One region of the Streptomyces sp. DS1-CR2 genome, then DNA from elsewhere that is predicted to be linked to it. Evidence: riboswitches for the same ligand, from Rfam matches in the RefSeq annotation. Region 1 holds a riboswitch; the other holds the start of a gene.
The links. A riboswitch is a leader RNA that binds a small molecule or an ion and turns the genes downstream of it on or off. The one in region 1 is predicted to bind glycine.
Positions count from the first base shown of each region.

Region 1 (15,158 bases):
GCCGTTGGCGTGGTACGGGAGTGCCTTGCGGCGGTGCAGGACCAGGTCGTCGTCGAAGCTGAACGGGATCTCGTGGACGCCGAGCAGGTTGATCTTCCCTGAGGTCTTGATCGCCTCGACGCGGTCGTCGGCCTTCTCCACGTCGACGGTGCGGGGTGAGTCGCCCTCCAGGCCGAGCAGGACCGCCTTGGGGGTGCCGTGGCCGTGTCCGGTGGCGCCGAGGGACCCGTAGAGCTCGGCGCGTATCGCGGCGGTGTGGGCGAGCAGGCCCTCGTTCTTCAGGCGGCGCGCGAACATGCGGGCCGCCCGCATCGGGCCGACCGTGTGGGAGCTGGACGGGCCGATGCCGATCGAGAACAGGTCGAAGACCGAGATGGCCACGGGGGAACTCCTAGGTGGGTTACCGCGGACGCCGTTGTCCGCCGGGGTGGTGCGCAAGGCAATGCGGAGGGCGGTGCATGGGGCGGGGCACCGCTCTCACTGTCCAGTGTGCGCGGTGCCCCGAACTTTCAGACGTACAAATGCGTACGAAACTACTTCAGGCCGGGGTACAGGGGGTACTTGTCGGCGAGGGCGGTGACGCGGGCCTTGAGAGAAACCGCGTCAGCCTCCCCGAAGGGAGCGGGCGCCTTGAGGGCCTCGGCGATGATGTCGGCGACCTCGGTGAAGTCCTCGGCCCGGAAGCCGCGGGTGGCCAGGGCCGGGGTGCCGATCCGCAGGCCGGAGGTGACCATCGGGGGACGCGGGTCGTTCGGGACGGCGTTGCGGTTGACCGTGATGCCCACCTCGTGGAGCCGGTCCTCGGCCTGCTGGCCGTCCAGCTCGGACTCGCGCAGGTCGACCAGGACCAGGTGCACGTCGGTGCCGCCGGACAGCACGTTCACGCCGCTGGCGCGGGCGTCGTCCGAGGTCAGGCGGGCGGCAAGGATCTGGGCGCCCTCGATGGTGCGCTGCTGGCGCTCCTTGAAGTCCTCGCTCGCGGCGACCTTGAAGGAGACGGCCTTGGCGGCGATCACGTGCTCCAGGGGGCCGCCCTGGAAGCCGGGGAAGACGGACGAGTTCAGCTTCTTCGCGAAGTCCTTCTTCGCGAGGATGATCCCGCCGCGCGGCCCGCCGAGCGTCTTGTGCGTGGTGGAGGTGACCACGTCCGCGTACTCGACCGGGTTGGGGTGCAGCCCGGCCGCGACGAGTCCGGCGAAGTGGGCCATGTCGACCCACAGGTAGGCGCCGCTCTCGTCCGCGATGCGGCGGAACGCGGCGAAGTCCAGCTGGCGCGGGTAGGCGGACCAGCCCGCGATGATCACCTTGGGGCGGTGCTCCTTGGCGAGGCGCTCGACCTCGGCCATGTCCACGAGACCGGCCTCGTCGACGTGGTACGCGACCACGTCGAACTGCTTGCCGGAGAAGTTCAGGCGCATGCCGTGGGTGAGGTGGCCGCCGTGGGCGAGGTCCAGGCCGAGGATCGTGTCGCCGGGCTTGGCGAGCGCGAAGAGGGCGGCCTGGTTGGCGGAGGCGCCGGAGTGGGGCTGGACGTTGGCGTACTCGGCGCCGAAGAGGTCCTTGACCCGGTCGATGGCGATCTGCTCGGTGACGTCGACGTGCTCGCAGCCGCCGTAGTAGCGCCGGCCGGGGTAGCCCTCGGCGTACTTGTTGGTCAGGACCGAGCCCTGGGCCTCCATGACGGCGACCGGAGCGAAGTTCTCCGACGCGATCATCTCGAGGGTGGACTGCTGGCGGAGCAGCTCGGCGTCGACCGCGGCGGCGACGTCCGGGTCGAGCTCGTGCAGCGAGGTGTTCATGAGCGACATAGTCGTGGTGTCCCTAGTTGCCGGAGCCGGAGAACGCGTCGTACTCGTCCGCGGAGAGCAGGTCCTTCGGCTCTTCCGAGGTGCGGACCTTGAACAGCCAGCCGCCCTCGAACGGGGCGGAGTTCACCAGCGACGGGTCGTCCACGACGTCCTGGTTCGCCTCGACGACCTCGCCGGTGACCGGGGAGTACAGGTCGCTGACGGACTTGGTCGACTCGAGCTCGCCGCAGGTCTCGCCCGCAGTCACCGTGTCACCGACCTCGGGGAGCTGGGCGTAGACGACATCGCCGAGCGCGTTGGCCGCGAACTCGGTGATGCCGACCGTCGAGACGCCGTCCTCGGCGCCCGACAGCCACTCGTGCTCCTTGCTGTAGCGCAGCTGCTGGGGGTTGCTCATGATCTGAATTCTCCTGTACGCGGGTGGGTGCTGCGGAACGAGAGGGGTGTGCGCTGGGTTACTTCCGGCGGCCCCCGTGAGGACTGGTCGGACTACTTCTGGCGCTTGTAGAACGGCAGCGCCACGACCTCGTACGGCTCGTGGGCGCCGCGGATGTCCACGCCCACGCCCTCGGTGCCGGGGGCGGCGTGCGCCGCGTCCACGTAGGCGATGGCGATCGGCTTGCCGAGCGTGGGAGAGGGGGCACCGGAGGTGACCTCGCCGATCACCTTGCCGTCGGCGACCACGGACATCCCGGCGCGCGGCACCCGGCGGCCCTCGGCGATCAGGCCGACGAGCTTGCGCGGCGGCGCGGTCTCGGCGCGCTCGGCGGCGGCCTGGAGCGCCTCGCGGCCCACGAAGCGGCCCTCGTTGCCCGTCTTCTCGAACTTCACGACGCGGCCGAGACCGGCGTCGAAGGGGGTCAGCGCCGTCGTCAGCTCATGCCCGTACAGCGGCATGCCGGCCTCCAGGCGCAGCGTGTCGCGGCAGGAGAGGCCGGCGGGGACGAGCCCGACCGGCGAGCCCGCGTCGGTCAGCGCCTGCCACAGCTTCTCGGCGTGCTCCGGGGCGACGAACAGCTCGAAGCCGTCCTCGCCGGTGTAGCCGGTGCGGGCGATGAGGGCCGGGACGCCGGCGACGGTGCCGGGCAGGCCCGCGTAGTACTTGAGGCCGTCCAGGTCGGCGTCCGTGAGGGACTTCAGGATGCCGGGGGACTCGGGGCCCTGGACGGCGATCAGCGCGTAGGCGTCGCGGTCGTCGCGGACCTCGGCGTCGAAGCCGGCGGCGCGCTCGGTGATCGCGTCGAGGACGATCTGCGCGTTGCCCGCGTTGGCGACGACCATGTACTCGTGCTCGCCCAGGCGGTAGACGATCAGGTCGTCGACGATCCCGCCGTCCTCCTGGCAGATCATGGTGTAGCGGGCGCGGCCGGGGCCGATCGTGGACATGTTGCCGACGAGGGCGTAGTCGAGGAGATCGACGGCCTGCGGCCCGGTGACGGTGATCTCGCCCATGTGCGACAGGTCGAAGAGGCCCGCCTTGGTGCGGACCGCGATGTGCTCGTCGCGCTCGCTGCCGTACCGCAGCGGCATGTCCCAGCCCGCGAAGTCGGTCATCGTCGCGCCCAGCGAGCGGTGCAGGGCGTCGAGGGCGGTCTTACGGGGGACGTTGCTCATGAGTGGTGCTCCAGGATCCCAGGCATGACAGACGAGGGCGATGGTCTTCCTCCCCATCTGTCATCGGAACCTGAGAGGTTCGCCGGCGCCACACGTACAGGTGGTCGCGGCTTGCACCTTGGGTGGAGCGGCCGAAGGCCGCCCGCTTTTCAGATATGCCTCGCCCGCGCGGTACGGGGCCTGAGAGATTCAAGGGAGGAACTTGCTCCTTCGGCGCCCCCGGGGACGCGTAGGCGTCCGGGGAGCTCTCCCGCGCGGATTCAAGCGGCCGGTATGCAGTTGGTCGTGCTCTTGGCGCGCACATCATTGCATGCCCACCGTACGGGGAATCCACTTGTAGGGCATTACCGTCTCTTTACACTTGGCGGGAAAGGGTGGCGTGACCGGAAGGGGAGGACGATCACGGTGCACAAGGCAGTGGCGGGTGCGTACGCGGCGGCAGGGGTCGGGCAGCGCGCTGTGCCCCGCCCCGGGGCGGCGACAGGGCGCGGGCCGGTCGTCAGGGATCTGCGCGGCAGAGGTGGTCGCACGCCGAGGCGCCTCGGCTTCGCGCGGGGTGACCTGATCGTGGTCTCGGGGCTCCCGGGCAGTGGCAAGTCCACGCTGATGCGCCGCGTGGTCGGTGCCGGGGGAGCCGTGCGCATCGACTCGCAGGACACGCGTGACCGCTGGGCGGCCCGGCTGCCGCGGCTGCTCCCGTACGCCGTGTACCGCCCGCTCGTGCGGCTCGCGCACTTCGCCGGGCTGCGGCGGGCCCTGCGCTCGGGAGGCAGCGTCGTCCTGCACGACTGCGGCACGCAACGCTGGGTGCGGCGCTGGCTGGCCAAGGAGGCCGGGCGGCGCGGCGCGGACCTGCATCTGATGCTGCTCGACGTCGGCGCGGACACGGCGCTCGCGGGCCAGCGGGACCGCGGCCGCGGGGTCTCGCGCTACGCGTTCGCCCGGCACCGCCGCGCGGTCGCCGGCCTGGTGGAGTCCGCCGAGCGCGGTGACCTGCCGTGGGGCTGCGCGTCCGCGGTGCTGCTCGACCGGGACGCGACGGATGTGCTGAACGGGATCGGGTTCGAGGGGAGTTGACCGGCCGCGACCGTCTGTGCACCTACGGACGCGGAGGGTGTTCTGCCACCCGCACGCGCTAGGGTTCGGCCGCAGACAGAGCGGTTCCAGAGCGGGTGGTAGGCACATGGACATTCCGGCGCAGGCTCACGCACATCCGTACGGCGGGTGGCCGGCCAACGAGCTCGAGGAGGTGCTCGCCGCCTCCCTCGGGGTCGACTCGGCGGGCGGCCGGATCGTCGAGGTCCTCGGGCGCAGCCAGGTGTGGATACCGCTGCCCCAGGGCGGCGGACCCGGCAGCCCGAACCTCGACCTGCCGACGCTGGAGATCGAGGGCCAGGCCTATGTGCCCGTCTTCAGCTCCGAGGAGCAGTTCCTCGCGGTCGTCGGCGACCGGATGGGCTGCACGGTCGCGCCGGCCGTCGAGTTCGCGCGCGGGCTGCCCCCGCAGGTCGGCATCGCGGTGAATCCGGACGGCGCCGTCGGCGTCCCGCTGCCCCCGCCCGCCGTCGCCGAGCTGTGCAAGTCCGGCCGTACGCCGCTGGACGGGCCCGCCACGGGCGGCCGGGTCAGCCTCTACGAGCCCGATTGGCAGGACGACCCGGTCGACTTCCTGGCCGCCGTGCGCGAGGAGTTCGAGGCGTCCGGCGTCGTCCTGACCGCCCGCCGCTGCCTCGCCAGCGTCGAGGGCGGCGCCCCCCTCCTCTTCGTCGGCGTCGAGCTGTCGCAGTGGGAGGGCGCCGCGCGCAACCTGCCCATGGATGCCCTGGGCCGCGCCCTCGGCCGTGCTCCCGCGCCCTGGCCGGTGAACCTCGTCCTGCTCGACATCACCCAGGACCCGGTCGGTGACTGGATGCGCGCCACGCTGCGGCCGTTCTACACGCAGGGTCACTGAAAGCCCGGCACCGGTCCCCGTCCGGGAAAACACGGGAAAGTCGTCGGCCGCGCGTACGTCAAGTCGGTGCCAGGATCGCCGCTTAAGCTGGTTTCATGACCTGTCTGGGCGGTCCCGCCACGGGGGGCGGGTCGAAATCGTCGGGTACGTCACGAAGGGGCGGTTACGGGTGAGCGCGTCGGGCACGGCCGCGGCCGGTCAGGTCGAGCAGATGCTGCGCCAGGTGACGCCGGGGCGTTACGACGCCTACGAGGCGCTGCTCAGCGCGCTCGCGGACCCGGGCGCCGGTCAGGTGTGGATGCTGCTCTGGCACGGCCAGGCCGGTTCCCCCGACGCGCAGTACGGGAACATGGAGGTCGACGGCTTCTCGTACGCCCCTTGCGTCACCTCCGCCCAGGAGCTGTCCGCCTCCGGCTGGAGCCGCGCGTACGAGGTCGTCGGCGGCGTCGACGCGGCCCGCACGCTCTACCCCGACCACTACGGCCTCTGGCTCAACCCGCACGCGCCCGGCGGCGGCGTCGGCATCCCGTGGCTCGACCTGCGCCGCATCGCGGGCGGCCTCGACCGCCAGCCCGCCGGGCCGCTGCGCCTGAGCGACCCCGCCATCGAGATCCCGCAGTTCTACGCCCTGCTCACGCAGAACGCGCACCGCACCACCGCGATCCGCTCGCTGCGCCGCGCCTGGGTCCAGCCGACACTCGGCGCGCCCTATCTCGCGATCGGCCTCGATGTGTACGACGCGTCGCCGGTGTCCGTGGACGCGGTGCGCGCGATGATGCAGCAGTCGGTCGTCGCCGTGCCCGACGGACTGCCCGTCTCCACGGTCGCGATGTCCGACGAGCACGACCCCGTCGCCATGTGGCTGCGCGCCAACGCCCGCCCGTTCTACGACCGCGAGGCGCACGCCGCCCCGGCCGCCCCCGCGCCCGCCCCCGTCACGGGGTACGGGTACCCGCCGCCGCACGGGACGTACTGAAACCGTTCACCACGGGGCCCTGGCTCCAACTGTCGCCGGAAATCTCCGGGTTGAGATGGCCCTATTCCGCCCCGTTTCAGGGCGAGTTGGTGCACCACCCGGGCATTCTCACCATATCGGCCACCGTGGCGTATTCCGGACCCGATGGAGCTCTGCCGGAGCGGAGTGAATTGTCCGCTCAGCCGGTTCCCGCGTCCGCATAATGCACTCCTGCCGCCTCATCACGGTTGCGCAACCTTTCACGGTGAGGGCTGGCGGCTGGTCACAGACGCATTGAAGACTCCCTGCAGACACGGGGTTTCGACTCTGTGTACGAGCTGAACGGTCAACTACGAGGCCATGCCCCCGGACTGTCCAGCGTGTGAAACAGGATCAAGCCGCTACAGCGGCGGGCGTGGGCCGGCCACCGTCGGCCGAGAGGGGTCAACCACACCGTGACCGCACCGATCGAGACCACTGGGGCCCAGGCCGAGGTGCAGCCCGAGGCTGTGCTCGCCGGCACCAAGGGGCAGCAGATCGAGGGGCGCTCCCTCGGGCGTATCGCCTGGAACCGCTTCAAGAGGGACAAGGTCGCCGTCGCCGGCGGCGTCGTCGTCATTCTGCTGATCCTCATCGCCGCCTTGGCGCGCCCCCTCCAGCATCTCTTCGGCCTCGACCCGAACACGTTCCACCAGGACCTGATCGACCCCACCAGCTCGCTCCCCAAGGGCGGTCTCGGCGGTATGAGCGGCGACCACCCCCTGGGTGTGGAGCCGAAGTTCGGCCGCGACATCCTCGCGCGCATCCTCGAAGGCTCCTGGGTCTCCCTCGTCGTCGCCTTCGGTGCGACCGTCCTGTCGAACGTCATCGGGGCGATCCTCGGCGTCGTCGCCGGGTACTACGGCGGCCGGGTCGACTCGGTCATCAGCCGCATGATGGACACCTTCCTGGCGTTCCCGCTGCTGCTGTTCGCGATCTCGATCTCCGCGACCCTCCAGGGCGGAGCGTTCGGTCTGAACGGGCTGCCGCTGCACATCTGCGTGCTGATCTTCGTGATCGGCTTCTTCAACTGGCCCTATCTGGGCCGCATCGTGCGCGGCCAGACCCTGGCGCTGCGCGAGCGGGAGTTCGTGGACGCGGCCCGCGGGATGGGCGCCCGAGGCCCGTACATCCTGTTCCGGGAACTGATGCCCAACCTGGTCGCACCGATCATCGTCTACTCGACCCTGCTGATCCCGACGAACATCATCTTCGAGGCGTCGCTCAGCTTCCTGGGCGTGGGCATCCAGCCGCCGCAGGCCTCCTGGGGCGGCATGCTCAACCAGGCCGTCGACTACTTCCAGGTCGATCCGCAGTACATGATCGTTCCGGGCCTCGCCATCTTCGTCACCGTGCTCGCGTTCAACCTGCTCGGTGACGGTCTCCGCGACGCTCTCGACCCGCGCAGTCGCTGAGTCCGGCCGCACGAGAGCTCCACAAGTTTCCGACAATGGAGGGGATTCCGACCATCATGCGAAGGTCATCACTTGCCGCGGTTGCGGCCATCGGCAGCGTGAGCATGTTGCTCGCCGGCTGCAGCAAGGCCGACGACGGCTCGGACGGCAGCAACAAGTCGGCCGGTGCGAACGCCGCCACGAAGGACGTCGTCAACGCCTCGACGAAGAAGGGCGGCACGGTCACCTACGCGATGTCGGACGTCCCCGACTCGTTCGACCCGGGCAACACGTACTACGCCTACATGTACAACTTCAGCCGGCTGTACGCCCGCCCGCTGATGACGTTCAAGCCCGACGCGGGGGAGAAGGGCAACACGCTCGTCCCCGACCTCGCCTCGGCGCCCGGCAAGCAGTCGGACGGCGGCAAGACCTGGACGTACACGATCCGCAAGGGTCTGAAGTACCAGGACGGCTCGCCGATCACGTCCAAGGACGTCAAGTACGCCGTCGAGCGCTCGAACTTCGCGCGTGACGTGCTCTCCCTCGGCCCGAACTACTTCCAGCAGTTCCTCAAGGGCGGCGACAAGTACAAGGGTCCGTACAAGGACAAGAGCGCCGAGGGCCTCAAGTCCATCGAGACGCCGGACGACACCACGATCGTCTTCCACCTGAACCAGGCCTTCCAGGAGTTCGACTACCTGGTCGCCACCCCGCAGACCGCGCCGGTGCCGAAGGCCAAGGACGACGGCATCGACTACGTCAAGCACATCGTCTCCTCGGGCTCGTACCAGTTCCAGAGCTACCAGGAGGGCAAGCAGGCCGTCCTGGTCCGCAACAAGAACTTCGACCCGAAGTCCGACCCGCTGCGCAAGCAGTACCCGGACAAGATCGTCGTCAACCTGAAGGTCAACCAGCAGACGATCGACAAGGACCTGCAGTCCGGCGACACCCTGATCGACCTGCAGGGCAAGGGCGTCGACACCCAGACGCAGGCGCAGCTGGTCAACGACAAGTCGAAGATGGCGAACACGGACAACGCCTACGGCGGCCGTCTCGTCTACGCGGCGATCAACACCAAGCTGAAGCCGTTCACGAACGTCGACTGCCGCAAGGCCGTCGAGTACGCGATCGACAAGGTCTCGGTGCAGACCGCTCAGGGCGGACCCATCCGCGGTGACGTCGCCACCACGGTCCTGCCCCCGGACATCACGGGCTACGCCAAGGAAGACGTCTACGCCACCCGCGGCAACAAGGGTGACGTGGCCAAGGCCAAGGACGCCCTGAAGGCCTGCGGCGAGAAGACGATCAACACCACGATCACGGCGCGCAGCGACCGTGACGAGGAAGTCTCCGGTGCCCAGGCGCTCATCGAGTCGCTGAAGAAGGTCGGCATCAACGCCAGCCTGAAGCAGTACCCGTCGGGCAAGTACTTCACCGACTACGCCGGTGTCCCGAAGTTCAACCAGAAGAACAACGTCGGCATCATGATGATGCAGTGGGGCGCCGACTGGCCGTCGGGCTACGGCTTCCTGCAGCAGATCCTGAACAGCAAGGCGGTCGGCAAGTCCGGCAACACCGCCCTGTCGGAGCTCGACGACAAGAAGGTCGACTCGATGCTCGCCGAGGCCATCGGGGCGCCCGACGAGGCCACGCGCAACAACCTGTACGCGCAGATCGACAAGCAGGCCATGGAGGACGCGGCGCTCGTCCCGCTGACCTACTTCAAGGTCCTGATGTACCGCTCGCCGTACGCCACCAACCTGGTGTCCACGGCCGCCTTCAGCGGGCAGTACGACTACCTCAACATCGGCACCACGAAGAAGTAGCAGCCCCGGAAGGCAGGTGAAGGCATTGGTGCCCGCGGGCCGCACGGTCCGCGGGCACCAGCGCCGGTCCCCGTGATCTCGTACATCATCCGCCGGCTGATCGCGGCAGTGATCCTGTTGCTGGTCGTCACCGCGGTCACGTTTTGTATCTTTTTCCTGCTGCCGAGAATCGCCGGCCAGTCCGCCGACCAGCTCGCGCAGCAGTACATCGGCAAGAGTCCCTCGGCCGCGGACATCGCGGCGGTCAAGCACAACCTCGGCCTGGACGAGCCCGTCTACATCCAGTACTGGCACTTCATCAAGGGGATCTTCGCGGGGTCCACCTACGACCTCGGCCCCACCACGGTCCACTGCAACGCGCCGTGCTTCGGCTACTCCTTCAAGAACCACGTCGCGGTGTGGCCCGAGCTGACCGACCGGCTGCCCATCACCCTGTCCCTGGCCGCGGGCGCCGCCGTCATCTGGCTGGTGTCCGGCGTCACGGTGGGGGTGATCTCGGCACTCAAGCCCGGATCGTTCTTCGACCGTGCCTTCATGGGCGTCGCCCTGGCCGGTGTCTCGCTGCCCATCTTCTTCACGGGCCAGCTGGCGCTGCTCGTCTTCACCTACCAGATTCCGATCTTCGGGCGAACATACGTACCGTTCACGGAAAATCCGGCGCAGTGGGCCAACACCCTGTTCCCGGCCTGGTGTTCACTCGCTCTGCTGTACTCCGCCATCTACGCCCGGCTGACCCGCTCGGGCATGCTCGAGACGATGAACGAGGACTTCATCCGCACCGCGCGTGCCAAGGGGCTGCGCGAGCGCACGGTGGTGGGCCGGCACGGCCTGCGCGCCGCACTCACCCCGATCGTCACCGTGTTCGGCATGGACGTCGGTCTGCTGCTCGGCGGCGCCGTGATCACCGAGAACGTGTTCTCGCTGCACGGCATCGGTGAGTACGCGGTACAGGGCATCACCGACAACGACCTGCCCAAGGTGCTCGGCGTGACCCTGCTCGCCGCGTTCTTCGTCGTCTTCTGCAATCTCCTGGTGGACCTTCTCTACGCCGCCGCCGACCCGCGGGTGAGGCTCTCGTGACCGAACTGTCCAAAACCGGTGCCGCCGTGGGCGAGCCGGTGGCCGCGGGCCCGGCCGCGCCCCCGACCGCGTTCCTCGAAGTGCGCGACCTCAAGGTGCACTTCCCGACCGACGACGGCCTGGTCAAGTCCGTCGACGGGCTCAGCTTCAAGCTGGACAAGGGCCAGACCCTGTCCATCGTGGGCGAGTCCGGGTCCGGCAAGTCCGTGACCTCGCTGGCGATCATGGGCCTGCACCGGCTCGGCGCGCGCGGCAAGAACGTGCAGATGTCCGGCGAGATCTGGCTCGACGGCCAGGAGCTGATCGGGGCCGCCCCGGACGACGTGCGCAGGCTCCGCGGCCGCGACATGGCGATGATCTTCCAGGACCCGTTGTCCGCGATGCACCCGTACTACACGGTCGGCAACCAGATCGTGGAGGGGTACCGCGTCCACAACGACGTGACCAAGAAGGTCGCGCGCAAGCGGGCCGTCGAACTCCTCGACCGCGTGGGCATTCCCGAGCCGGCCAAGCGCGTCGACAGCTATCCGCACGAGTTCTCCGGCGGTATGCGCCAGCGCGCGATGATCGCGATGTCGCTGGCGAACAACCCGCAGCTGCTCATCGCGGACGAGCCGACCACCGCCCTCGACGTCACCGTCCAGGCCCAGATCCTCGACCTGATCAGGGATCTGCAGAAGGAGTTCGAGTCCGCGGTCGTCCTCATCACCCACGACCTGGGTGTCGTCGCCGAGATCGCCGACCAGGTCCTGGTCATGTACGGCGGTCGCTGCGTCGAGCGCGGTCCCGTCGACAAGATCTTCGCCGAGCCGCAGCACCCGTACACCTGGGGCCTGCTCGGCTCGATGCCGCGCATCGACCGTGAGCAGACGGAGCGGCTCATCCCCGTCAAGGGCCAGCCGCCGTCCCTCATCAACGTCCCCTCGGGCTGCGCCTTCCACCCGCGCTGCCCCTACGCGGACCTGCCCAAGGGCGGCATCACCCGCACCCAGCGGCCCGAGCTGCACGAGGTCGGCAGCGACCACTTCTCCGCCTGCCACCTCAGCCCGGAGGACCGTACGCGGATCTGGACCGAAGAGATTGCGCCGAAGCTGTGAGTGAGCCCGTGAGCGAGACGAAGAAGGACGCAGGGGACACTGCGACGGCCACGGTCCCCGCACAGGCGGCGTCCCCCGAGGACCGGGAGGTGCTGCTCAAGGTCGAGGGCCTGGTCAAGCACTTCCCGATCAAGAAGGGGATCCTCCAGCGGCAGGTCGCCGCGGTGAAGGCCGTCGACGGGATCGACTTCGAGGTCCGCAAGGGCGAGACCCTGGGCGTCGTCGGCGAGTCCGGCTGCGGCAAGTCGACCATGGGCCGGGTCATCACGAAGCTGATCGAACCCACCGCCGGCCGGATCGAGTTCGAGGGCCAGGACATCACGCGCCTCGGCACGGGGGGCATGCGCCCGCTGCGCCGGGACATCCAGATGATCTTCCAGGACCCGTACGGCTCCCTGAACCCCCGGCACACCATCGGCTCGATCGTCTCGGCGCCGTTCCGGCTCCAGGGCGTGGAGCCCGAGGGCGGGGTGAAGAAGGAGGTCCAGCGCCTCCTGGAGCTGGTGGGCCTCAGCCCCGAGCACTTCAACCGCTACCCGCACGAGTTCTCCGGCGGCCAGCGCCAGCGCATCGGCATCGCCCGCGCGCTCGCGCTCAAGCCGAAGCTGGTCGTGGCGGACGAGCCGGTCTCCGCGCTCGACGTGTCGATCCAGGCGCAGGTCGTCAACCTCATGGACGACCTGCAGTCCGAGCTCGGCCTGACGTACGTGATCATCGCGCACGACCTCTCCGTCGTCCGCCATGTCTCGGACCGCATCGCGGTGATGTACCTCGGCAAGATTGTCGAACTCGCCGACCGCACCTCGCTGTACGAGGCGCCGATGCACCCGTACACCAAGGCCCTGATGTCGGCCGTGCCGGTGCCGGACCCCAAGCGCCGGGGTGCCAAGAGCGAGCGGATCCTGCTCAAGGGCGACGTGCCCTCGCCGATCTCGCCGCCGAGCGGCTGCCGCTTCCACACGCGGTGCTGGAAGGCGACGGAGATCTGCAGGACGGCCGAACCGCCGCTGCTCCAGCTCGCCCCCGGACGCCAGGTGGCCTGTCACCACCCGGAGAACGCCGAGGACCAGGCGCCGGGCGACACCAAGCTGCTCGCGGTCGCCAAGGAGGCGATCGAGGTGGTGACGCTGGCGCGGACGGAGGCGGACGACGCCGACGACGGGTCCGAGGTGCCGGCCAAGTCGGCGGCCGAGGAGTCGGCCGCGGAGCCGGCTGCGGATGCGGTTGAGGTGCCGGCTGAAGAGTCTGCCGATGCTCCCGAGGCGGATTCCGGCACCGGTGACGACAGTGGCGTACAGCCGTCGGACGACGCGGGTGACGCGGACGGGACGGACGAGGCACAGGGGTCGTCGGACACGTAGCGGGGATTTGACCGAGCAGGTCATGTACACGCCCTGACGGGAGAGTGCAGAGTCTGCGTGTCCCTTACATCGGAACACGCGTGAAGGGACGACTTATGGCACTCTCCCGTTCGGCACGTCTGGCGGCGGTCGCGACAGCGGCCGCCCCGTTCTGTCTGATCGCCGCGGCCCCGGCCCCCACCCCCGGCTCGGACGGCATCGGCGACCCGTACTTCCCGCAGCTCGGCAACGGCGGTTTCGACGCCACCCGCTACGACCTGAACGTGGCGTACGACCCCGCGACCGACCGCCTCGACGGCGTCACCACCGTCACCGCGCGCGCCACTCAGAACCTCTCCTCCTTCGACCTGGACCTCCAGAAGCTGACCGTCACCTCGGTCGAAGTGAACGGCAGACGCGCCCACTTCATGCGGCAACGCGCAGACCGCCGACTTCATCCGCCTTGCCGAGAAGGCCTCCGGGCAGGACCTCGACGGCCTCTTCCAGACGTGGCTCTACACGAAGGGCAAGCCCGCGCTGTAGGCCACGCGCCACACCTGGCTCGGGGCGGCACCCGGCCGTGCGTAACAATGTCGGGTGCTTCTGGAACTCTTCACCCCCTCCGTCCAGCACTGGCTGGACCTGGTCGGGATCTTCGTCTTCGCGATCTCCGGCGCCCTCCTCGCGGTCCGCAAGAACTTCGATGTCTTCGGCATCGCCGTTCTCGCCGAGGTCACCGCGCTGGGCGGGGGGCTGTTCCGCGACCTGGTCATCGGCGCCGTCCCGCCGGCCGCGTTCACCGACCTCGGGTACTTCCTGACCCCGCTGTTCGCCGCCGGCCTCGTGTTCTTCCTGCACCCGGAGGTGGAGCGCACCCAGGTAGCGGTGAACATCTTCGACGCGGCGGGCCTCGGCCTGTTCTGCGTCACCGGCACGGTCAAGGCGTACGACTACGGGCTCGGGCTCACGGCCTCCGCGGCGCTCGGCCTCGCGACCGCCGTGGGCGGCGGTGTGCTGCGCGACATCATCGCCAACGAGGTCCCGTCCCTGGTCCGCTGGGACCGCGACCTGTACGCGGTACCGGCGATCGTCGGCTCGACGATCATCGTCCTGTGCATCCGCTTCGACGCGCTGTCCGCGTTCAGCAGCGGCGCCGCGGTCATCACGGTGTTCGTGCTGCGGCTGCTCGCGATGCGCTACCACTGGCGGGCGCCACGGGCCTGGCACCGCAGGTCGTCGGCGACGGAGGTGCTGGAGGAGACGCCCTGACCTGGACTGTTATGCAGGTCGACCGCAAAAGCTACCGCTTAGTAGTTTTCTGTTGTACCGTACCTGCATGGCACAGGTATCGTCCGCCGCGCAGGCGGTCATCGGCGACAGTGAGTTCGACCGCGACACCGCGGTCACCCGGCGCGAGCCCGGTGTGTACGACATCGACCTCTCGGCCGGCTGGACGATCATCAGCGCCGTCAACGGCGGCTACCTGCTCGCCGTTCTCGGCCGCGCCCTCGGCGACGCGCTGCCGCACAGCGACCCGTTCACCATCTCCGCGCACTACCTGACCGCGTCCCGGCCCGGCCCCGCCGTGATCAGGACCGACGTCGTACGCACCGGCCGCACCCTCTCCACCGGCCAGGCCTCCCTCTTCCAGTACGACGACGAGGGCGCCGAGGTCGAGCGGATCCGCGTCCTCGCCTCCTACGGTGACCTTGACGCGCTCCCGGACGACGTCCGTACCACCGCGAAGCCCCCGCACTTCCCGCCGGTCGAGCAGTGCTTCGGCGCACAGGACGGCCCCACGCCGATCAAGGGCAGCTCCGCCATCACCGAGCGGCTCGCCCTCAAGCTCGATCCGGCCACGCTCGGCTGGGCGATCGGTTCGCCCTCCGGCAAGGGCGAGATGCGGGCCTGGTTCGGCCTCGCGGACGGGCGTGACGCGGACCCGCTCTCCCTGCTCCTCGCGGTGGACGCGCTGCCGCCGACCGCGTTCGAGATGGGCCTGACCGGCTGGGTCCCGACGGTCGAACTGACCGTCCACGTCCGCCACCGCC
Region 1 is NZ_CM147085.1:6,040,469-6,055,626, forward strand. It holds gene ACY0PA_RS28870 (L-serine ammonia-lyase) at 1-381, opposite strand, end outside; gene glyA (serine hydroxymethyltransferase) at 534-1,808, opposite strand; gene gcvH (glycine cleavage system protein GcvH) at 1,822-2,205, opposite strand; gene gcvT (glycine cleavage system aminomethyltransferase GcvT) at 2,298-3,422, opposite strand; glycine riboswitch at 3,470-3,581, opposite strand; glycine riboswitch at 3,582-3,685, opposite strand; gene ACY0PA_RS28890 (AAA family ATPase) at 3,882-4,499, shown strand; gene ACY0PA_RS28895 (enhanced serine sensitivity protein SseB) at 4,606-5,373, shown strand; gene ACY0PA_RS28900 (enhanced serine sensitivity protein SseB C-terminal domain-containing protein) at 5,543-6,349, shown strand; gene ACY0PA_RS28905 (ABC transporter permease) at 6,784-7,782, shown strand; gene ACY0PA_RS28910 (ABC transporter substrate-binding protein) at 7,839-9,590, shown strand; gene ACY0PA_RS28915 (ABC transporter permease) at 9,663-10,670, shown strand; gene ACY0PA_RS28920 (ABC transporter ATP-binding protein) at 10,667-11,767, shown strand; gene ACY0PA_RS28925 (ABC transporter ATP-binding protein) at 11,776-13,128, shown strand; partial or broken gene ACY0PA_RS28930 (M1 family peptidase) at 13,224-13,595, shown strand; gene ACY0PA_RS28935 (trimeric intracellular cation channel family protein) at 13,705-14,376, shown strand; gene ACY0PA_RS28940 (thioesterase family protein) at 14,444-15,158, shown strand, end outside.

Region 2 (15,158 bases), 4.3 Mb from region 1:
CCGTCGCCCGGCAGCAGACCGCGCGGGGCAGTGCCGGCGGGATCATGATCCGCACGACGCCCGGAGTGCCTGACTCTGTCGACATCATGTTCTTCGACGAGCGGGGAGCGGACCTCTCTCAGGCCAGCCAGCGGAAGCTGGACCGGGTGTACGCGCGGCAGGAGTACCGGCGGGCGTTCCCCGGCGAGATCGGCGACCTGCACTTCCCGTCGAGCGTCTTCGACTCGTACACCGGTTCCCTGTTGCGGAATGTCGATACGACGGGGATTGCCGAGGCGGGGCTCAAGGTCGTCGTCGACGCTTCGAACGGCAGTGCCGGTCTGGTGCTGCCCAGCCTGCTCGGGCGGCTCGGTGTCGACTCGCTGACTATCAACCCGGGGCTCGACGAGTCCCGGCCGACCGAGACGCGGGACGCGCGCCGCTCCGGGCTTGTACGCCTCGGGGAGATCGTGGCGTCCGCGCGGGCCGCGTTCGGCGTCCGGTTCGACCCGGTCGGCGAGCGGCTGTCGCTGGTGGACGAGAAGGGCCGCATCGTCGAGGACGACCGTGCGCTTCTGGTCATGCTGGACCTGGTGGCAGCCGAGCGGCGCAGCGGCCGGGTCGCGCTGCCGGTGACCACGACCCGTATCGCCGAGCAGGTGGCCGCGTACCACGGGACGCAGGTGGAGTGGACGACCACGTCGCCGGACGACCTCACTCGGGTCGGGCGGGACGAGGGGACCATCTTCGGTGGTGACGGTCGCGGCGGGTTCATCATTCCGGAGTTCAGCTCCGTCTTCGACGGCGCGGCCGCGTTTGTCCGGCTGATCGGGCTCGTGGCGCGGACGCAGTTGACCTTGAGTCAGATCGACGCGCGGATCCCGCGGGCACATGTACTCAAGCGGGACCTCGCGACTCCGTGGGCGGTGAAGGGGCTCGTGATGCGGCGGGTCGTCGAGGAGGCCGGCGACCGGTCCGTCGACACGACCGACGGCGTGCGGGTCGTCGAGGCGGACGGGCGCTGGGTGATGGTGCTGCCCGACCCGGCCGAGGCCGTCACCCATCTGTGGGCCGAGGGGCCCGACGACGCGTCGGCACAGCAGCTGCTCGACGAGTGGGCGGCAGTAGTGGACAGCGCCGGTCGCTGAGTCGTCGTACGGGCCGGTCGGCGCCTGTCACGGGCGCCGACCGGCCCGTCGGTGGGGCCATTCGGAGGTAGAGGCCACCACGTGCGACGATGTGCGGCATGCCGCAGCAGCCCCCCGATCGGAGCAGTCCCTCACACCCCGTGAGCCCCAGGCGTCCCGACGCCTCCATGTCGCTGCTGACGAACGTGATGGACCACAGCCTCGACGACGGATACGCGGAGGCGGCGGCCCGTAAGAAGGCCGAGGGCAGCGGTGGCATGCCACGTACCCTGCGGGCCAAGCTCGGGCTCGCGGCGGGGCTCGTCCTCGCGGCGCTCGTGGTGACGGTGGGGGCGGCGCAGGCGCGGGTCGCGGCACCGGTCGTGGCAAAGGAGCGCGAGGAGCTCATCGCCCGTATCGACCGGGAGACGGACGCCGCGGACAAGCTCGAGCGCACGGTGGACTCGCTCCGCAACGACGTGAGCGACCGCCAGCGTGAGGCGCTGAAGAAACACGGCGGCGACAAAGGCGAGTTGGTCGGTCTGCTCTCCGGCGCGACGGCGGTGCACGGGCCGGGAGTGAAGCTGGCCGTCGACGACGCCAAGGAAGCCGACCAGGGCGGCGGAGGGCCGCGCGAGAGCACCGGGTTCTCGGACACCGGGCGGGTGCGCGACCGGGACATGCAGCGGGTGGTCAACGGGCTCTGGCAGTCCGGTGCCGAGGCCGTAGCCATCAACGGACAGCGGCTGACGGCCCTGTCCGCGATCCGCGCGGCGGGTGACGCGATACTGGTCGACAACAGACCGCTCGTGCCGCCGTACACGGTGCTCGCGGTGGGGGACGGCCAGCGGCTGAGCACCCGGTTCCAGAACAGCCCTGACGGCCTGTACCTGCACGCGCTGCAGGAGAACTTCGGGATCCGGACCAGCATTTCCGCCCAGGACGACGTCCGCCTGCCCGCAGCGCCGAGCGTGACCGTACGTACAGCACAGCCGAGAACAGAGAAGGGCACATCGTGATCGCCGTACTGGGCCTCGTCGTGGGAGTCGTGGTCGGACTGTTCGTCCGCCCCGAGGTTCCGGCGGTGGTCGAGCCCTACCTTCCGATCGCCGTGGTGGCGGCCCTCGACGCGGTGTTCGGCGGCCTGCGGGCGATGCTCGACGGGATCTTCGACGACAAGGTCTTCGTCGTGTCGTTCCTGTCGAACGTCGTCGTGGCGGCCCTGATCGTGTTCCTGGGCGACAAGCTGGGCGTGGGCGCGCAGCTGTCCACCGGCGTCGTCGTGGTGCTCGGTATCCGCATCTTCTCCAACGCGGCCGCCATCCGGCGGCACATCTTCCGGGCGTGAGGCCGATGTCCGAGGACGAGAACAAGAACAACGACGAGCAGCACCGCCTGCGCAAGGAACTGCCGGACGAGGTCGCGCCCGAAGCGGCGGATGACGCGGACGGCGCGGACGGCGCGGACGACACGGAAGCGCCCGCGGCGGAGGCGAAGGACCCCGCACTGACCGGACGCCAGCGGCTGGCCAAGGGCCTGTGGCCGCCGAGGGTCTCCCGTGCGCAACTCATCGTCGCCGTCCTGCTGTTCGTGCTCGGCCTGGGTCTGGCCATCCAGGTGCGGTCCAACAGCGACAGCAGCGCGCTGCGCGGCGCACGTCAGGAAGATCTCGTACGCATCCTCGATGAACTGGACGACCGTACTCAGCGTCTGGGAGATGAGAAGCAGCGTCTCGAGGGGCAGCGCACCGAGTTGGAGAACAGCTCGGACCAGGCCGAGGAGGCCCGCAAGCAGACGGTCGAGAGGGAGCGGCAACTCGGCATTCTGGCGGGCACCGTGGCGGCGCAGGGCCCCGGGATCACGCTGACGGTCAGCGACAAGAAGGGCGCGGTGCAGGCGGACATGCTGCTCGATGCGATCCAGGAGCTCCGCGCGGCGGGCGCCGAGGCGATCCAGGTGAACGACGTCCGGGTCGTGGCCGACACGTATTTGACGGACGCGAGCGGCGGACGGGTGAGTGTGGACGGTCACAAGATCGGCGAGCCTTTCGTCTTCAAGGTCATCGGCAAGCCGCAGGACCTGGAGCCGGCGCTCAACATCCCTGGTGGGGTGGTTCAGACTCTGGAGAAGGAGCAGGCCACCGTTACCGTGACACAGGCACAGAAGATCGTCGTGGACGCCTTGCGACCGGCGAAGCGGCCTGACTACGCTCAGTCGTCGTCCCAGTGAGACGGTGGCGCATGGGGGCAGTCCGGCCAGGGCATGAGGTTGCGGGGGGTCGGCGCACCGTAAGCGGGGTGCGTGGTGGAAACTGTTTGGCGGATACGGACGTTGTGAGGATGTCTGTGTCGCCGATGTATGGCGGTGTGTGCAATCAGGGTTCGTCCTGCCCCACGGGCGGGTCTGTTTCGGTCAAGGGGAATCGCCCGTGAAGTTGTTTGCGAAGTTGTTCGGCAAGAGCGCACGTGAGGACAGCGGCAATGCCAATGCCACTGCCCGCCATCGTGCACCGCGCACCCAGGACGCGGAGGTGCAGGGGGCGGAGCGCCCGCTGTTCCGTGATCAGGTCGGTCCTCAGGGCGGTGACATTTCGGGCGGACAGGGCGCGTCGTCTGTTGACCCTGCCGTGTCCGGCCGCATAGGTTTCGGGGAACCGTCAACCTCAAGTGCGGGTGGAGGGTTTACCTCCGATCCGTATGCGTCCCATGCCCCCGCGGGGCAGCCGCGGCAGGAGGATCCGTCCATGTCGGCACTGGTGTGTACGAGGTGCGGAAACCGTAACGCCGAGGCGAGCCGGTTCTGCTCCAACTGCGGTGCGCCCCTGCGCGCCGGAGCCGAGCGTCCGTCCGAGACGACCTCGACGATTTCCATTTCGGGCCTTGAGGCCTACGACGCCGAAGTCACCGGTCAGACGCTGTCGCCGGCGCTCTCCCCGGAGGCGCAGGCCGCCGTCGACGCCCTGCCGCTCGGTTCGGCGCTCCTGGTGGTGCGACGTGGTCCGAACTCGGGCAGCCGCTTCCTCCTCGACGGCGAACTGACCACGGCGGGACGGCACCCGCAGAGCGACATCTTCCTTGACGACGTGACTGTTTCGCGCCGTCACGTGGAGTTCCGTCGCGGGGCTGACGGCGCCTTCACCGTCAGCGACGTGGGCAGCCTCAACGGCACGTACGTCAATCGGGAGCGGATCGACTCGGTCACGCTGTCGAACGGCGACGAGGTGCAGATCGGCAAGTACCGGCTGGTCTTCTACGCGAGCCAGCGGGGCATCTGACCTGTCAGGAAGGTCCATGCTTCAAACACCGAAGGGCGGTGCCGGTCACGGCATCGCCCTCACGGACAGTCGGCTGATGAGCATCGGCACCGTGCTGAACGTCCTGCGCGACGAGTTCCCCGAAGTCACCATCTCCAAGATCAGGTTCCTGGAGTCGGAGGGGCTGATCGAGCCGCAGCGAACCCCCTCGGGGTACCGCAAGTTCAGCCCGGACGACGTCGAGCGACTCGCCCATGTACTGCGCATGCAGCGGGACCACTATCTGCCGCTGAAGGTCATCAAGGAACAGCTCGACGCCCTGGAGCGGGGAGAAGCGATCACGCTGCCCTCTCCGGGGCGGCCGGGTGACGGCGAGGACGGCACGGCCCCGGAGGGCGGCGAAGGCCCGACAGTGGCCCGTGTGGGCCGTGACGAGCTGCTTGCCGCCGCCGGGATCGAGTCCCCCGAGCTGGACGAGTGGGAGTCGTACGGCCTCATCGCGCCGCTGCCCGACGGCGGATACGACGCGGAGGCGGTCACGGTCGCGGAGCTGGTCATGGAACTGGGCCGTTTCGGGATCGAGCCGCGGCATCTGCGGGCGATGAAGGCCGCTGCCGACCGGGAGGCCGGTCTGGTCGACCAGGTCGTCGCGCCTCTGCGACGGCACCGCAATCCCCAGACCAGGGCTCACGCGCAGGCCCGCGCGAAGGAGCTGGCGGGGCTGACCGTGAAGCTTCACGGGGCGCTTGTGCAGACCGCGCTCGGCGTGCGTCTGCCCTGATCCGAGGGGTGCTCGCGCGGTGTGCGACCGGCGGTCGACGGGTGCCCGACTACCCAAACCTGCCGGGCACGTCCTAGGGTTGCTGTGTGAACGAGCTCGACGTCGTAGGTGTCCGGGTCGAAATGCCCTCCAACCAACCGATCGTGCTCCTGCGTGAAGTGGGAGGCGACCGCTACCTCCCCATCTGGATCGGACCGGGGGAGGCGACGGCCATCGCCTTCGCACAGCAGGGCATGGCCCCCGCACGCCCGCTGACGCACGACCTTTTCAAGGACGTGCTGGAGGCGGTCGGGCAGGAGCTCACGGAAGTACGCATCACCGACCTGCGCGAAGGCGTCTTCTACGCGGAACTGGTGTTCTCGAGCGGTGTCGAGGTCAGTGCCCGCCCGTCGGACGCCATAGCGCTCGCGCTGCGCACCGGTACGCCGATCTACGGCAGTGACGGTGTGCTCGATGACGCCGGGATCGCGATCCCGGACGAGCAGGAGGACGAGGTGGAGAAGTTCCGCGAATTCCTCGACCAGATCTCGCCCGAGGATTTCGGGACCAACAGTCAGTGACGCGAGCGGCCGCCGGAAGGCGGCCGCTGCCGCGCCGGGGGCCCGGCCGGACCATTCGGCTAGCCTTTCCCCGCGGTGAGGTACGGGAAACCACTCGTAGGGTGATTATCACTCGGCGTGCCGAGTGTGGCGATCGTTGACGCACCCCTGGTGACTGCCTACCGTCGAGAAGGCAGGTCAAAGAGGAGGTCGGCGTGAGAAGCAGCGGCGACGGTACGGCTGGGGGCGTCGGACACATTCCGGCGGAGAGCGGCCCGTACTCGCTTCACGGCCACGCGGCCGGTCACATTCCGCGTCGGCCGACGGTGTTGCCGGTGGTCGCTCAGGGGGATGACGAGGCGACGCCCGAGCAGGTCGGATACCGGGGACCCACCGCGTGCGCGGCGGCCGGTATCACCTATCGGCAGCTGGACTACTGGGCGAGGACCGGTCTGGTCGAGCCGAGTGTGCGCCCCGCCCACGGGTCGGGGACCCAGCGGCTCTACAGCTTCAGGGACGTCGTCGTCCTGAAGATCGTGAAGCGGTTCCTGGACACCGGTGTCTCACTGCAGAACATCCGCACCGCGGTGCAGCACCTGCGGGAGCGCGGCTTCGGCGATCTGGAGCGGCTGACCCTCATGAGCGACGGCGCCACCGTCTACGAGTGCAGCTCGCCGACGGAGGTCCACGATCTGCTCCAGGGCGGTCAGGGCATCTTTGGTATCGCGGTCGGTGTGGTGTGGCGGGACGTCGAGAGCGCCCTGTCGCAGCTGCACGGAGAGCGCATCGACACCGGTGAGACGCTCCACGGGAACAACCCCGCTGACGAGCTGGCGAGACGGCGCAACCGCGCGGTGTGAGCTGGGTCGATGCGTCCGCCGGGGCATTGTCAGTGCCATAGGGCAGCATCGGACATGTGAGAACCGCGCCCACGATCCTGCATCTCGACATGGATGCCTTCTACGCCTCGGCGGAGCAGGCATCGAAGCCGAGCTTGCGCGGGAAAGCCGTGGTCGTGGGCGGGATCGGACCTCGTGGGGTGGTGGCCACCGCCTCGTACGAGGCCCGCGTGTTCGGGGTGCACTCGGCGATGCCGATCGGACAGGCGCGAAGGCTCGCGCCCAATGCGGCGTATCTCGTACCGCGCTTCCAGCTGTACCGCGAGGTCAGCGAGCAGGTGATGGGGCTGCTCCGGGAGCTGTCGCCGCTGGTGGAGCCGCTGAGCCTCGACGAGGCGTTCGTCGATCTTGAGGCCGGTGAGGTGGCCTGGGACGCCGCGTCGGCGCGGCTGGCCGGTGAGCGGCTGCGGGAGGAGATCAGGGCCGTGACCGGCCTGACCGGCTCTGTCGGGATCGCGGCGTCGAAGATGCTGGCGAAGATCGCCTCCGAGGAGGCCAAGCCGGACGGTCTGAGGCTGATCGTGCCCGGCACCGAGCGCGCCATGCTCGGGCCCATGTCCGTGCGCACGCTGCCCGGCGTGGGGCCGGCGACCGGGGACCATCTGAGACGTGCCGGGATCACCACGGTCGAGGAGATCGCGGAGGCGGGCGAGGACGAGCTCGTACGGCTGCTGGGGAAGTCGCACGGGGCGTCGCTGTACGCCATGGCTCTCGCGCACGACGACCGGCCCGTGGTGGCAGAGCGGGACGCCAAGTCGGTGTCGGTCGAGGACACGTACGACGTGGACATCCACGACCGGGTGCGGGTGCGGACCGAGGTGCAGCGGCTTGCGGAGCGGTGCGTGCAGCGGTTGCGGGGGGCGGAGCGGTCGGGGCGGACCGTGGTCCTCAAGGTGCGGCGCTACGACTTCTCCACGCTGACGAGATCCGAGACCCTGCGCGGGCCCACCGACGACCCCGCAGTGGTGCGGGAGGCGGCGGCGCGGCTCCTGGAGTCCGTGGACACGACGGGCGGGGTGCGGCTGCTGGGCGTGGGAGTGACGGGTCTGGCCGACTACACGCAGGAGGATCTGTTCGCGCAGGCGCAGGCCGAGGCCAAGGCGCACGCGGCCGAGGGTGAGGGGGAGACGGAAGGGGTGGATGGTGCGGGGGATGAGGGCCAGGTGGCTGCCGAGGAGGTCGTCGAGGCCGCGGACCGGCGCTGGGTGGCCGGGCACGACGTGCGGCACGAGGAGTTCGGGCACGGGTGGGTGCAGGGGAGCGGGCTCGGGAGGGTGACGGTGCGCTTCGAGACGCCGTACTCGGAGCCGGGGCGAGTGCGTACGTTCCGCACCGACGACCCCGCGCTCGTCCCCGCGGAGCCGCTGCCGCTGGTGGCGGAGGGCGACGTGAGGCGGGTTGACGCGGGGGAGCAGGGTGCCGGGTCAGGTGTCGTCTGATGTGCCGGCGATCTTGCCGAAGTTGCGGTCCTGAGGGGGCTCGGGGTCGTCCGGGCCCGTGACGTCGAGCCCGTAGTGGTGGTAGAGCTGGAGCTCCTGCTCGGGAGAGAGGTGACGGCCGACCCCGAAGTCGGGGGCGTCCTTGATCAGGGAGCGTTCGAAGGGGATGCGCAGGGTGCCCTCCACCAGCTCGCTCGGCTCCAGGGGGACGAAGGCGTCCCGGCTGAACAGGCCTGTGCGTATGGCCGCCCACTCCGGGACCCCGGTCGCGTCGTCGAGGTAGACCTCGTCGACAGTCCCGATTTTGGCTCCGTTGCGGTCGAACGCCTTGCGGCCGATCAGGTTTCGCGGATCGACATCGGTCTGCACGGGGCCCTCCAGCTGCTCGCAACTCATCCGTAAGCACTACCAAAGTGCACATTGGTGACGGCGGCCACTCGAAGCCGGGGGCGTTGTCGCCGCTGGTAGGCTGGCGATGGCTGCTGACCCCGTGCGGGAGAGTCCTCCGGATGACACCGGAGGCGCCGAAGGAGCAACTCCTCCCCGGAATCTCTCAGGCCCCTGTACCGCACGGACGAGGTCACTCTGGAAAGCAGGGCGGGCGTTCAGGCCTCCGCTCTCACCGACGGTGAAAGTCGGCATGCCCTTCGTGATGTGGGGTACGCCGGTGAAGCTCTCAGGTTGAGATGACAGAGGGGGAGGCCGTCCGGGCACCCGCGCCGTGGTGCCCCTCGCAGGTCGTATGACCAGGAGGCCTCCGCAATGACCGCCAACCGTATTCCGCTCTCCCAGCTGGAGCAGGGAATCCCCTTCGAGCAGCGCCATATCGGTCCGGATGAAGCAGCGCAGGCCAAGATGCTCGCGCAGGTCGGGTACGGCTCGCTCGACGAGCTGACGGCGGCCGCGGTCCCGGACGTGATCAAGAGCGCCGAGGCGCTCGATCTTCCCGGGGCCCGCACCGAGGCCGAGGTGCTCGCCGAACTCCGCTCCCTCGCGGACCGCAACCAGGTCCTCGACTCGATGGTCGGACTCGGTTACTACGGCACGTTCACGCCGCCCGTCATCCTGCGCAACGTCATGGAGAACCCGGCCTGGTACACGGCGTACACGCCCTACCAGCCGGAGATCTCGCAGGGCCGGCTCGAGGCACTGCTCAACTTCCAGACGATGGTCGCGGAGCTGACCGGCCTGCCGACCTCGGGCGCCTCGCTGCTCGACGAGGGCACGGCCGCGGCCGAGGCCATGGCGCTGTCGCGGCGCATCGGCAAGGTCAAGAACGGTGCCTTCGTGGTCGACGCGGACGCCCTGCCGCAGACCATCGCCGTGATCCAGACGCGCGCCGAGCCGACCGGTGTCGAGGTCGTCGTCGCCGACCTCTCCGAGGGCATCCCGGCCGAGGTCGCCGAGCGCGGCGTCGTCGGCGTCCTGATCCAGTACCCGGGCGCCTCCGGAGCTGTCCGCGACATCAAGCCGGTCATAGAGCAGGCTCACGAGCTGGGCGCCGTCGTCACGGTCGCTGCCGATCTGCTCGCCCTCACGCTGCTGACCTCGCCCGGCGAGCTCGGCGCCGACATCGCCGTCGGTACCACGCAGCGCTTCGGAGTCCCGATGGGCTTCGGCGGTCCGCACGCCGGCTACATGGCGGTCCGCGAGAAGTTCGCACGCAGCCTGCCCGGCCGCCTCGTGGGCGTCTCCGTCGACGCCGACGGCAACAAGGCGTACCGCCTCGCGCTGCAGACCCGTGAGCAGCACATCCGGCGGGAGAAGGCCACCAGCAACATCTGTACCGCTCAGGTGCTGCTCGCCGTCATGGCCGGCATGTACGCCGTGTACCACGGACCCGACGGACTCAAGGGCATCGCGCGGCGCACCCACCGGTACGCGACGCTGCTCGCCGCGGGCCTCAAGGCCGGCGGTGTCGAGGTCGTGCACGGCGCTTACTTCGACACCCTGACCGTGAAGGCCGCCGGGCGCGGCGCCGACATCGTCAGCGCCGCGCGCGAGGGTGGCGTCAACCTCCACCTGGTGGACGCCGACCACGTGTCGATCTCGTGTGACGAGACCACGACGCGTACCCAACTGGGCGCCGTCTGGACCGCGTTCGGTGTCGAGGCCGATGTCGACGCGCTCGACGCGGCCGCCGAGGACACGCTGCCCGCGGACCTCCTGCGCGGGGACGACTACCTGACGCACCCCGTGTTCCACGCGCACCGCTCCGAGACCTCGATGCTGCGCTACCTGCGCAAGCTGGCCGACCGTGACTACGCGCTCGACCGCGGCATGATCCCGCTGGGCTCCTGCACGATGAAGCTCAACGCGACGACGGAGATGGAGCCGGTCACCTGGCCCGAGTTCGGCCAGCTGCACCCCTTCGCGCCCGCCGAGCAGGCACAGGGCTACCTCACGCTCATCCGTGAGCTGGAGGAGCGCCTCGCGGAGGTCACCGGCTACGACAAGGTGTCGCTCCAGCCGAACGCCGGTTCGCAGGGCGAGCTGGCCGGTCTCCTCGCCGTCCGCGGCTATCACCGCGCCAACGGCGACGACCAGCGCACCATCTGCCTCATCCCGTCGTCCGCGCACGGCACCAACGCCGCGAGCGCCGTGATGGCCGGCATGAAGGTCGTCGTCGTGAAGACGGCCGACGACGGCGAGATCGACATTGCCGACCTGCGCGCCAAGATCGAGCAGTACGCCGACGAGCTCGCCGTCCTGATGATCACCTACCCGTCGACGCACGGTGTGTTCGAGGAGCACGTTGCCGACATCTGCGCGCAGGTACACGACGCCGGCGGCCAGGTCTACGTCGACGGCGCCAACCTGAACGCCCTGGTGGGCCTCGCCAAGCCGGGCCACTTCGGCGGCGACGTCTCGCATCTCAACCTGCACAAGACGTTCTGCATCCCGCACGGCGGCGGCGGTCCGGGCGTCGGCCCGGTCGGCGTCCGCGCGCACCTCGCGCCGTACCTGCCCAACCACCCGATGCAGCCCGCCGCCGGACCCGCGACCGGCGTCGGCCCGATCTCCGCGGCGCCGTGGGGCTCCGCGGGCATCCTGCCGATCTCGTGGGCGTATGTGCGTCTCATGGGCGGCGAGGGCCTCAAGCGGGCCACGCAGGTCGCGGTGCTGAGCGCCAACTACATCGCCAAGCGTCTCGAGCCGCACTTCCCGGTGCTGTACACGGGCCCCGGCGGCCTCGTCGCGCACGAGTGCATCATCGATCTGCGCCCGGTCTCGAAGGCGACCGGCGTCAGCGTCGACGACATCGCCAAGCGGCTCATCGACTACGGGTTCCACGCGCCGACCATGTCGTTCCCGGTGGCCGGGACGCTGATGATCGAGCCGACCGAGAGCGAGGACCTGACCGAGCTCGACCGGTTCTGCGAGGCGATGATCGCCATTCGCGGGGAGATCGAGAAGGTCGGTTCAGGCCGGTGGCCCGCCGAGGACAACCCGCTGCGCAACGCGCCGCACACCGCGGCCGCGCTCGGCGGCGAGTGGGAGCACGCGTACAGCCGCGAGGAGGCCGTCTTCCCCGCCGGTGTCGTGGCCGCCGACAAGTACTGGCCGCCGGTCCGCCGCATCGACCAGGCGTACGGCGACCGGAATCTCGTCTGCTCGTGCCCGCCCATGGACGCGTACGAGGACTGATACTCGCGCTGACATGCGTCAGGGCCGGTTCCGGGGTTTCCCGGGGCCGGCCCTTTCGTACGGGGGACGCCGTCGGCGTCCGGCTCCGCTCAGGCCGCGGTCACGACGTGCACGGGGCGGTGCGGAGCGATGATCTGGCCGTTGGGCAGCAGCTCACCGGTGTCCTCGAAGAGCAGGACGCCGTTGCAGAGCAGACTCCAGCCCTGTTCGGGGTGGTGGGCCACAGGGAGCGCGGCCTCCCGGTCGGCGGAGTCTGCGGACGGGCACGGTGGCTGGTGCTGGCACATGGATGGGATCTTTCCCTGTGAAGTGATGTCGGTGATGGGTGTGATGTCGCTGTCTGTCCTGCGGCTCGAAGCGTTGTTCATGGCCGCCCCCCGTTTGTCGGTCGGTCCGGAACCCAGTGTTGCCCCACGGGCGTCAATCCGCAGGTATTTCGTCGCAGCGGTCCTCACTGGATGAGGACGCGTCACCCGTGCGGACGGTTCACCCCAACTGCACTGTCCCTTCGGGTGGTTCGGGGTGGCCTGACCGGGCTAGTCCGGAAGGGCGGGCGAGGGCACGGCTGCGCCCCGCGACCGGTCGGCATCGGTAGCGGGGCGCGGGCGCGTGAGGCGGCCCGGTCGCGTCAGGCGGGCGAGCCCAGAAGGGGCGAGGGGGTCAGTCGATGGGTGAGGACGGGCAGCAGTTCGGCGACCCGGTGGGGGCGGTGGGCGGCGATGCCGGGCGGCGCGGGCGCGAGCGGGACCAGGAGGTCACTGGCCGCGGGATGTCCCGTGGAGGCGTCGGCGTTGCAGTCCCCGTGCAGCCACAGGGTGAGCATGTACAGCTCCGGGACCGAGAGCAGACGCGGCTGGTAGGCGGCGGGCAGGGACTCGGCCTGGCGTAGCGCGCGTTCGGTGGCCGCGACGTACGGACCCTCGAAGAAGTGCGAGAACGCCCAGCCGTCGGCGGTCAGCATCGTGTCGGCGGCGGCCACCGCGCGCTCCCCGCAGCGGATCAGGAACCGCCAGCCGGCGAGTCGGGTCGGCGCGGGGCCCGCGCTGCCCGTGACCCGGTCCAGTACATGGACGGGCAACGGGAGTTCGGGGCTTGCCGGTCCTTGGGCGGAGCGCAGGGATGGGGTGCGGGCCTCGCGGACTGCGGTGGGGGAACCGAGGGCCGTGAGGACGGTGCGCAGGGCGGGCGCGGGAGCCGGAGGGACATGCAGCGGCATGGTGGGTCGCCTCTCATTCGACAGGCACGGTGGATCGAGGGCGTGGCGGGACGAGCGGACGGCGGTGTCTGCTGACCGGGCCAGAGGGGGCGGGGGCAGGTACCGCGAGCGCCAACTCTCTGCCTCGTTCGCGGAGTTTATACGACACGTGTTCACGCGGTGTTTCGGCTAGCCGTCTCGAAAATGCTCGGCAAGGCGTTATTCGGTCGGCGAGATGAGGGAAATCTCCCGATTTTCAGCGGGGCCGGGTCCGTGACCTCGTAATCTTCACGGCGAGCGGACGGCCGATTCTCGTCGGTGTTTATCACCAGGCCAGGTGGAACCGACTCTTCGAGATGCTGCATGCCTCGTGAATGTGCCCCGTGACAACTGCTGCGAGCCTACTCGCCCGTGGCGGAGAGCGAGGCGTTATCGATCACATTGCCTGGGCATCATCCACCGTGACACAGCGGCCGGGTGGCCGGGTCGTCCATGCGAGGAGGGACGCTTCCATGGGGGAGAAGGTCGTGGCGGGCGCGTTCGACCTGTCCGATCGACGGCACTACCGCAGGAAGCTGCAGCAGTGCCTGGTGGGGCTCGGGCGACTCCTGGAAGAGGAGAGGTTCGACCGTCCGAGAAATCTGATGGGTCTGGAGATCGAGTTGAATCTCGCGGGGCCCGACGGCATGCCGAGAATGATGAATGCGCAAGTTCTCGAGCGCATCGCGAGCCGTGATTTCCAGACCGAACTCGGAATGTTCAATCTGGAAGTGAATATTGCCCCCCATCGATTGGAAGGCCGGGTTCTCGACCGGCTCGCCGAGGAGCTCAGGACCGGCCTCGCCTATGCCCACCGGAAAGCGAACGAGGTGGACGCCGGGATCGTGATGATCGGCATTCTCCCGACGCTCGCGCCCGATGATCTCGTCTCCGCGAACCTGTCCGACGTGGACCGCTACAGCCTTCTCAACGACCAGATGGTGGCCGCGCGCGGCGAGGACTTCGTGGTCGACATCGACGGGGTGGAGCACCTGCGCTGCAGCTCGGGGTCCATAGCGACCGAAGCGGCGTGCACTTCCGTGCAGTTGCACCTCCAGGTCACGCCCGCCCGATTCGCCGACGTGTGGAACGCCGCGCAGGCCGTCGCCGCCGTACAGGTCGCGGTCGGCGCCAACTCGCCGTTCCTGTTCGGACATGAGCTGTGGCGCGAGTCGCGGCCGCCCCTGTTCCAGCAGTCGACCGACACCCGCCCGCCCGAGCTCCAGGCCCAAGGGGTGCGGCCGCGCACCTGGTTCGGCGAGCGCTGGATCAGCAGCGCGTACGACCTCTTCGAGGAGAACCTGCGCTACTTCCCGCCTCTGCTGCCCCTGTGCGACGACGAGGAGCCGCTGCGCGTCATCGACGACGGCGGTGTTCCGGCGCTCGGCGAACTCGTCCTGCACAACGGCACCGTCTACCGCTGGAACCGGCCCGTGTACGGGATAGCCGACGGCATGCCGCACCTGCGCGTGGAGAACCGCGTCCTGCCCGCGGGTCCCACCGTCACCGACGTCATCGCGAACGTTGCGTTCTACTACGGCGTCGTACGCGCCCTCGCCGAGGACGCCCGCCCCGTCTGGACCCGCTTGCCCTTCGACGCGGCGGCCCGCAACTTCGACGAGGCCTGCCGGTACGGGATCGAGGCGCGCCTGGACTGGCCGCGCCGGGGCCGCTTCGGCGGGGTCGAGAAGGTGCCCGCCGTGACGCTCGTACGAGATGAGCTGCTGCCGCTGGCCGCCGCCGGGCTCGATGCCTGGGGGGTCGAGGCGGCCGACCGCGACTTCTACCTCGGGGTGATCGAGGAGCGCTGCCGGCGGCGGGTCAACGGGGCGTCGTGGCAGGCGGCCACGTTCCACCGCGCGCTGGAGAGCGGCCTGGAGCGTGACGCGGCGCTCGCGGCGACCACCCGGCGCTACTGCGAGCTGATGCACGCCGGGGACCCGGTGCACATGTGGCCGGTGGGGCTCCCGGCACCGGCGGTGCAACTGGGCTGACGGGCCTGTCGGTTGAGCTCGGTCAGCCCTTGGCGCCCGCCTCGACGATCGCCTTGAGGATCACCGCGTGGATCTCGGCCGGGTCGCTGACCTGGTGCCCGGAGCCGCCGGTGGCCCCGGCGATCTGCTCGACCTCGTCCTTGTCCGCGTCAGGGCCGACCGCGATGGCGATGAGCGGCACCGGGTGCTGGGCGTCGGCGAGGCTCTGGAGCCGCGAGACGAGGTGGCTGCGCGAGATGGAGCCGAGGTCCTGGTTCGCGCCGTC
Region 2 is NZ_CM147085.1:1,766,561-1,781,718, reverse strand. It holds gene ACY0PA_RS08965 (sugar phosphate nucleotidyltransferase) at 1-1,127, shown strand, start outside; gene ACY0PA_RS08960 (DUF881 domain-containing protein) at 1,217-2,125, shown strand; gene ACY0PA_RS08955 (small basic family protein) at 2,122-2,454, shown strand; gene ACY0PA_RS08950 (DUF881 domain-containing protein) at 2,460-3,335, shown strand; gene ACY0PA_RS08945 (FHA domain-containing protein) at 3,418-4,380, shown strand; gene ftsR (transcriptional regulator FtsR) at 4,397-5,140, shown strand; gene ACY0PA_RS08935 (bifunctional nuclease family protein) at 5,227-5,700, shown strand; gene ACY0PA_RS08930 (MerR family transcriptional regulator) at 5,895-6,539, shown strand; gene ACY0PA_RS08925 (DNA polymerase IV) at 6,596-8,017, shown strand; gene ACY0PA_RS08920 (PRC-barrel domain-containing protein) at 8,003-8,386, opposite strand; glycine riboswitch at 8,501-8,596, shown strand; gene gcvP (aminomethyl-transferring glycine dehydrogenase) at 8,780-11,665, shown strand; gene ACY0PA_RS08910 (DUF5999 family protein) at 11,755-11,952, opposite strand; gene ACY0PA_RS08905 (hypothetical protein) at 12,294-12,881, opposite strand; gene ACY0PA_RS08900 (glutamate-cysteine ligase family protein) at 13,373-14,893, shown strand; gene ACY0PA_RS08895 (substrate-binding and VWA domain-containing protein) at 14,916-15,158, opposite strand, start outside.
Region 2: another riboswitch for glycine. It lies ahead of gcvP (aminomethyl-transferring glycine dehydrogenase); the one in region 1 lies ahead of gcvT (glycine cleavage system aminomethyltransferase GcvT).